Regions from separate parts of the Streptomyces sp. NPDC044003 genome, predicted to be linked through region 3. Evidence: predicted binding sites of a transcription regulator. Region 3 holds the regulator's gene; each other region holds the start of a gene.
The links. Region 3 encodes HrcA, which represses chaperone genes, less so after heat shock. Its sites were predicted from a motif close to TTNGCACTCNGNNNNNCNGAGTGCNAA; they were not measured.
Positions count from the first base shown of each region.

Region 1 (2,264 bases), on a different contig from region 3:
CAGGATGTACGGGTCGTCGAGGACGGCCTCCATACGCTCCTGGTCGGTGACCATGTACGGGGACAGGTAGCCCTTGTCGAAGGCCATGCCCTCGGTGAAGTCGAGCTCCAGGCCGAAGGTGTTGGACTCCTCGACGGTGATGACACCGTCCTTGCCGACCTTGTCCATCGCCTCGGCGATGAGCTCGCCGACCTGCTGGTCCTGCGCGGAGAGCGCGGCGACGGCGGCGATGTCGGACTTGTCCTCGATCGGGCGCGCGGTGGCGAGGAGCTCGTCGGAGACGGCCTTGACGGCGGCGTCGATGCCCTTCTTGAGGGCGGCCGGGGAGGCGCCGGCGGCGACGTTGCGCAGACCCTCGCGGACCAGGGCCTGGGCGAGCACGGTGGCGGTGGTGGTGCCGTCACCCGCGATGTCGTTGGTCTTGGTCGCCACCTCCTTCACGAGCTGGGCGCCGAGGTTCTCGTACGGGTCCTCGATCTCGACCTCGCGGGCGATCGTGACACCGTCGTTGGTGATGGTGGGGGCGCCGAACTTCTTGTCGATGACGACGTTGCGGCCCTTGGGGCCGATCGTCACCTTCACCGTGTCGGCAAGCTTGTTGACGCCGCGCTCAAGGGCGCGACGGGCGTCCTCGTCGAACTTCAGGATCTTCGCCATGGGAGCGGTTCAGCCCTCTCGGAATGGGGTGGAACGAACCGCGCCCCCGGACGCCCGGTGCGGGGTCAAGGGGCGCAGCTCAAGCATCTGCTTCAGATACTTCGGTTACTTCGGTGAATTACTTCTCGACGATCGCGAGCACGTCGCGAGCCGAGAGGACGAGGTACTCCTCGCCGTTGTACTTCACCTCGGTGCCGCCGTACTTGCTGTACAGCACGATGTCGCCGGTCTTGACGTCGAGCGGCAGACGCTCGCCGTTCTCGAAGCGGCCCGGGCCCACGGCCAGGACGACGCCCTCCTGGGGCTTCTCCTTGGCGGTGTCCGGAATGACCAGGCCAGAGGCGGTGGTCTGCTCGGCGTCGAGCGGCTGGACCACAATGCGGTCCTCGAGCGGCTTGATGGCAACCTTGGAGCTGGTGGTCGTCACGATCCGACCTCCCCCTTCGGAGATCTCACGGGGTTAACTGTCTGAGGTGGCGACCAGGTGGATCCGTCGTCGCGGGTGCCGGACCTGCCCGTCGCTGTGTTGGCACTCTCCAGTGGGGAGTGCCAGAGCCGAGACTATGACCGCGATTAGCACTCGGTCAAGCGGAGTGCCAATTCATCGCTCCGTGGCGTGACCGGCGACGTGACCGATCCCGCGACCGTACGGGTCGCCGGAGCGTTCTCGCAGCTCTTCACGTCCGGCGCCGCCCGTACGGTCTCGACCGGGGTGGGCCGGGGGCTCACCCCTTCCGCCGCCTTCCGGCCGAGCCGCTCGATCGGGTCGACCGAGGAGGCGCAGGCGGGGAGGGCGAGGAGCGCCCCGGTCACGGCGAGGGTGGCGACCCGCCGGCGCGCGCTCGTGCTCACACGTAGTCCTCGAGCTTCGCCACCGCGTACCCCTTCGACGTGATCACGTTCATCACACGCCGGATCATGTCCGGCATGGTGCCCTTCCAGTCCTCCTTGCCCCGGAAATGGGTGAGCACGATGTCGCCGGGGTGCAGGTCCCGGTCCCACTCGCGCCACTCCATGTGGTCGGGGAAGGCCTCGGAGGCCCAGAGCGGGACCGCCTTGACGCCGCAGGACTTCGCGGCGCGCAGGGTGTCCTCGTTGTAGTTGCCGTAGGGCGGGCGGAAGAGCGGGGGCCGCTTGCCGAACTGCTTCTCGATGACGTCCTGCATGCCGCAGATCTCGCGCTTCTGCTCGCTGTACGAGAGTCCGGGCAGGTAGCGGTGGTTGAGGGTGTGGTTGTGCAGGGAGACGCCGGACTCCTGCGACTTCTGCATCTTCGCGAAGTAGCCGTAGTCGTCCTTGACGAGGTAGTTGCTGAGGAAGGCGCTGTAGGGGATCCGCAGCTCCTTCATCATCTTCAGCAGCTGGGGGTCCTTCTCCGCGCCGTCGTCGATCGTCAGGAAGACGACCTTCTGCTTGGTGGGCACGGTGGTGAAGACGGGCGGCAGGCCCTCGCCGTCCGTCTCGAAGCCCTTGCGGGTGGTGATCTTCGGCTTGACCTTGGGCGGGGCGGGCGCGTCGAGCGGGGGTTTGGCGAGGCCCCACTTCTTGGCGGCGAGCACGCGGGCGGCCCGCTGCGCGCGGACCTTCTCGATGTAGGCGTCGAGGGC
Region 1 covers NZ_JBWKFA010000001.1:1,043,710-1,045,973, forward strand. Annotated here, with positions in the region: gene groL (chaperonin GroEL) at 1-657, opposite strand, end outside; gene groES (co-chaperone GroES) at 776-1,084, opposite strand; gene AC07AW_RS04775 (hypothetical protein) at 1,231-1,509, opposite strand; gene AC07AW_RS04780 (polysaccharide deacetylase family protein) at 1,506-2,264, opposite strand, start outside.
Region 1: a site for HrcA is predicted at 1,184-1,210, ahead of groES (co-chaperone GroES). Genes of this name have one in related genera too.

Region 2 (2,264 bases), on a different contig from region 3:
GCGTGACCGTCGGCGTCACGAAGAAGCTCGTCGAGGCCGGTCTCATCGACCCGAACCTCACCACCGTCGTCCTCAACACCGGCGACGGACTCAAGACCCTGGACGCGGTGGCCGACACCTCTCAGGCGACCGCCACCATCCGCCCGAGCCTGGACGCGTTCCGCGACGCCGGCCTGGCGCTCTGAAAGGTAACGAAGACATGGCCGTGAACGTCCGCATCCCCACCATCCTCCGCACCTACACGGGCGGCCAGGCCGAGGTCCAGGCCGAGGGCGGGACCCTCGCCGAGGTCATCGCCGACCTGGAGAAGAACCACACGGGTATCGCCGCCCGCGTCCTGGACGACCAGGGCAAGCTGCGCCGCTTCGTCAACGTCTACGTGAACGACGACGACGTGCGCTTCGAGCAGGGTCTGGAGACGGCCACCCCGGCCGGCGCGGGCGTCTCGATCATTCCGGCCGTCGCCGGCGGCTGCTGATCTGCGGCTGATCTGCGGCTGAGCCTTACCGGTCAGTACGAATTGCCCCTTCCGCGCGATAAGCGGAAGGGGCAATTCTGCATGGTTGAGCGCGGTAGAGTTGGGGAAGTCCCCTCCGCTGCTCATGCCGAGCGCATATGAGAATGCGTCTCCGCACGACAAGAAGCAGCCAAAGTGTGTGCGCGTTGTGTACCTTCTGCGCGCTTTGCCGGGCCCGACTTGCCCCGTCATCCAGGGGATTATCCCCAATTCCCCTTTCCAGGGCGCCCAGAATTCTCGGTCGAATGACCTGTTGCAGAGGGCAGTTGGGCAGATACATTCAGCCGCGGTCGACGCGTTCCGGCGCAGGGTCTGACCCGGGTCCGCGAAGTGCGGTCCCGCGCAAGGGCCAGTAATAGGGGAGTTAGGCATGGCTCAGGGCACCGTCAAGTGGTTCAACGCGGAGAAGGGCTACGGCTTCATCGCGGTAGACGGTGGTGCGGATGTTTTCGTCCACTACAGCGCGATCCAGATGGATGGCTACCGCAGCCTCGAAGAGGGCCAGCGGGTCGAGTTCGAGATCTCGCAGGGCCAGAAGGGTCCGCAGGCGGACATGGTCAAGCTCGCCGTCTGAGCGCGGCGCGATCGGCCACCGACGCAACGCCGTCGAGGGGTCCGCATCCCTGAGGGGATGCGGACCCCTCGTGCGTTCCGGGACCGTCCTGATCGTCGTCCTGATCCGCCTCCCGAAACGCGAGAGTCGCTTGCACTCTCCTAGGGCGAGTGCTAATCATTGGCGTTAGCACTCGGAAGGTGAGAGTGCTTACGAGGATCGGGCAGACGAGGTCCGCGGCCAGGTGGGGCAAGGAACCACAGGGCACGCAGGCCGTCCGTCGCGGGCGTCGGCGCGGTCCTGGAGCGTTATCCACCCCATGTCCGGGAGGACCACTTCACATGGCCAAGATCATCGCGTTCGACGAGGAGGCCCGGCGCGGTCTCGAGCGCGGCATGAACCAGCTCGCTGACGCCGTCAAGGTCACCCTTGGCCCCAAGGGCCGCAACGTCGTCCTCGAGAAGAAGTGGGGCGCCCCCACGATCACCAACGATGGTGTCTCCATCGCCAAGGAGATCGAGCTCGAGGACCCGTACGAGAAGATCGGCGCCGAGCTGGTCAAGGAAGTCGCCAAGAAGACGGACGACGTCGCCGGCGACGGTACGACCACCGCCACCGTCCTCGCCCAGGCGCTCGTCCGCGAGGGTCTCCGCAACGTCGCCGCCGGTGCCAACCCGATGGCCCTCAAGCGCGGCATCGAGAAGGCCGTCGAGGCCGTCTCCGGCGCCCTGCTCGAGCAGGCGAAGGATGTCGAGACCAAGGAGCAGATCGCTTCCACGGCCTCCATCTCCGCCGCCGACACCCAGATCGGCGAGCTCATCGCCGAGGCGATGGACAAGGTCGGCAAGGAAGGCGTCATCACCGTCGAGGAGTCCCAGACCTTCGGTCTGGAGCTGGAGCTCACCGAGGGTATGCGCTTCGACAAGGGCTACATCTCGGCGTACTTCGCCACCGACATGGAGCGCATGGAGGCGTCGCTCGACGACCCGTACCTCCTGATCGTCAACTCCAAGATCTCCTCCGTGAAGGACCTCCTTCCGCTCCTGGAGAAGGTCATGCAGTCGGGCAAGCCGCTGCTGATCATCGCCGAGGACGTCGAGGGCGAGGCCCTGTCGACCCTGGTCGTCAACAAGATCCGCGGCACCTTCAAGTCCGTCGCCGTCAAGGCCCCGGGCTTCGGCGACCGCCGCAAGG
Region 2 covers NZ_JBWKFA010000014.1:134,410-136,673, forward strand. Annotated here, with positions in the region: gene thrC (threonine synthase) at 1-185, shown strand, start outside; gene AC07AW_RS36755 (MoaD/ThiS family protein) at 200-478, shown strand; gene AC07AW_RS36760 (cold-shock protein) at 888-1,091, shown strand; gene groL (chaperonin GroEL) at 1,412-2,264, shown strand, end outside.
Region 2: a site for HrcA is predicted at 1,221-1,247, ahead of groL (chaperonin GroEL). Genes of this name have one in related genera too.

Region 3 (2,264 bases):
AGCCCTGGCACTGCGGGCAGGGGCGGGAGGTCATGACCTGGCCGAGGAACGACCGGGTGACCTGGGAGACCTCGCCGCGGCCGCGGCACATGTCACAGGTCTGCGCGGAGGTGCCGGGCGCGGCACCCTCACCCGAACAGGTGGTGCAGACGACCGCCGTGTCGACCTGGATGTCCTTCGTCGTGCCGAAGGCCGCCTCGTTGAGGTCGATCTCCAGACGGATCATGGCGTCCTGGCCGCGGCGGGTGCGCGAGCGCGGGCCGCGCTGCGAGGCCGTGCCGAAGAAGGCGTCCATGATGTCGGAGAAGTTGCCGAAGCCACCGGCCCCGAAGCCGCCGCCCGCGCCACCGCCGCCGGAGGCCGAGAGCGGGTCGCCGCCGAGGTCGTAGACCTGCTTCTTCTGCGGGTCCGAGAGGACCTCGTAGGCGGCGTTGATCTCCTTGAAGCGTTCCTGCGTCTTCGGATCGGGATTGACGTCCGGGTGCAGCTCGCGCGCGAGCCTCCGGAACGCCTTCTTGATCTCGTCCTGGGAAGCGTCGCGGCGCACGCCGAGTACGGCGTAGTAGTCCGTGGCCACTTACGACTCCGCCAGGATCTGTCCGACGTAACGTGCCACTGCGCGTACCGCTCCCATCGTTCCGGGGTAGTCCATGCGGGTCGGTCCGACCACGCCGAGTTTGGCGACTGCCTCGCCGCCCGAACCGTAGCCGACCGAGACGACGGACGTGGAGCTCAGCCCCTCGTGCGCGTTCTCGTGCCCGATGCGTACGGTCATGCCCGATTCCTTGGCCTCGCCGAGCAGCTTGAGGAGCACGACCTGCTCCTCCAGGGCTTCCAGGACGGGCCTGATCATCAGGGGGAAGTCGTGTCCGAAGCGGGTGAGATTGGCGGTGCCGCCGATCATCAGCCGCTCCTCGTGCTCCTCGACGAGCGTTTCGAGGAGGGTCGCGAGCACGGTCGAGACCGTGGCGCGGTCCTCGACCTCCTCGAAGGACTCGGGGAGGTCCTGCACCAGCTGCGGCACGTCGGCGAACCGGCGGCCGACGACCCGGCTGTTGAGCCGGGCCCTCAGATCGGCGAGCGAGGTCTCGCCGAAGGGCGTGGGGCAGTCGACGACCCGCTGCTCGACCCGGCCGGTGTCCGTGATGAGGACGAGCATCAGGCGGGCGGGGGCCAGCGAGAGCAGCTCCACGTGCCGGACGGTCGAGCGGGTCAGCGAGGGGTACTGCACGACGGCGACCTGGCGGGTCAGCTGGGCCAGCAGTCGTACCGTACGCCCGACGACGTCGTCGAGGTCGACGGCTCCGTCGAGGAAGTTGTGGATGGCGCGCCGCTCGGGTGTCGACAGCGGCTTGACGCCGGCGAGCCGGTCGACGAAGAGGCGGTAGCCCTTGTCGGTCGGGATGCGCCCGGCACTGGTGTGAGGCTGGGCGATGTACCCCTCCTCCTCCAGGACGGCCATGTCGTTGCGCACGGTGGCGGGCGACACGCCGAGCTTGTGGCGCTCGGTGAGCGCCTTGGAGCCGACGGGCTCCTCCGTCCCGACGTAGTCCTGGACGATGGCGCGCAGGACCTCGAGTCTGCGTTCGCTGAGCATCGTGGCGCACCTCCAGCTGTCGTCGTTCCGGTTGCTCCGCTTTTGGCACTCGCCCTGTCCGAGTGCCAGCGATCCCCCGGCCAGTGTACGGCGGCGGACATCGCTCCTGGCAAGGAGGCGGCGCCCGCACCGGTTAGCGTCGCCCCATGGACGTGGATTGGGAAGCGTACGGATGGGAGCGGCTCGCGGACGGGGTGGGCCGGCGACGGCTGCCCGGCTGGGACGCCACGGTCGGGCTGGTCCTGGGCACACGGGGGGTGCTGCTCTACGACACGGGCTCCTCGATGGCGGAGGGTGCCGAACTGCGGGCACAGGTGGCGGCACTCACGGGCGGCCGGAAGGTGACACACATCGCACTCAGCCACCCCCACTTCGACCATGTCTTCGGCACGGCGGCGTTCGCGGGAGCGGAGGTCTTCGGCGCGGTGGGCTCGGACGAGCTGATGCGGCGGGTACGGGACCGGGAGGAGCTGCGCACGGACGCGGTACAGCAGGGTCTTGACGCGGAGGCGGCGGCGGAGGCGGCGGACCTCCTGGTGGCACCGCGGCACGTGGTCTCGGGCGAGTGGACACTCGACCTGGGCGACCGCCAGGTCCTCCTGGCGAACGTGGGCCCCGGCCACACAGGACACGACCTGGCGCTCTGCGTCCCCGGCGCGCGGGAGGT
Region 3 covers NZ_JBWKFA010000002.1:474,857-477,120, reverse strand. Annotated here, with positions in the region: gene dnaJ (molecular chaperone DnaJ) at 1-577, opposite strand, end outside; gene hrcA (heat-inducible transcriptional repressor HrcA) at 578-1,597, opposite strand; gene AC07AW_RS08730 (MBL fold metallo-hydrolase) at 1,744-2,264, shown strand, end outside.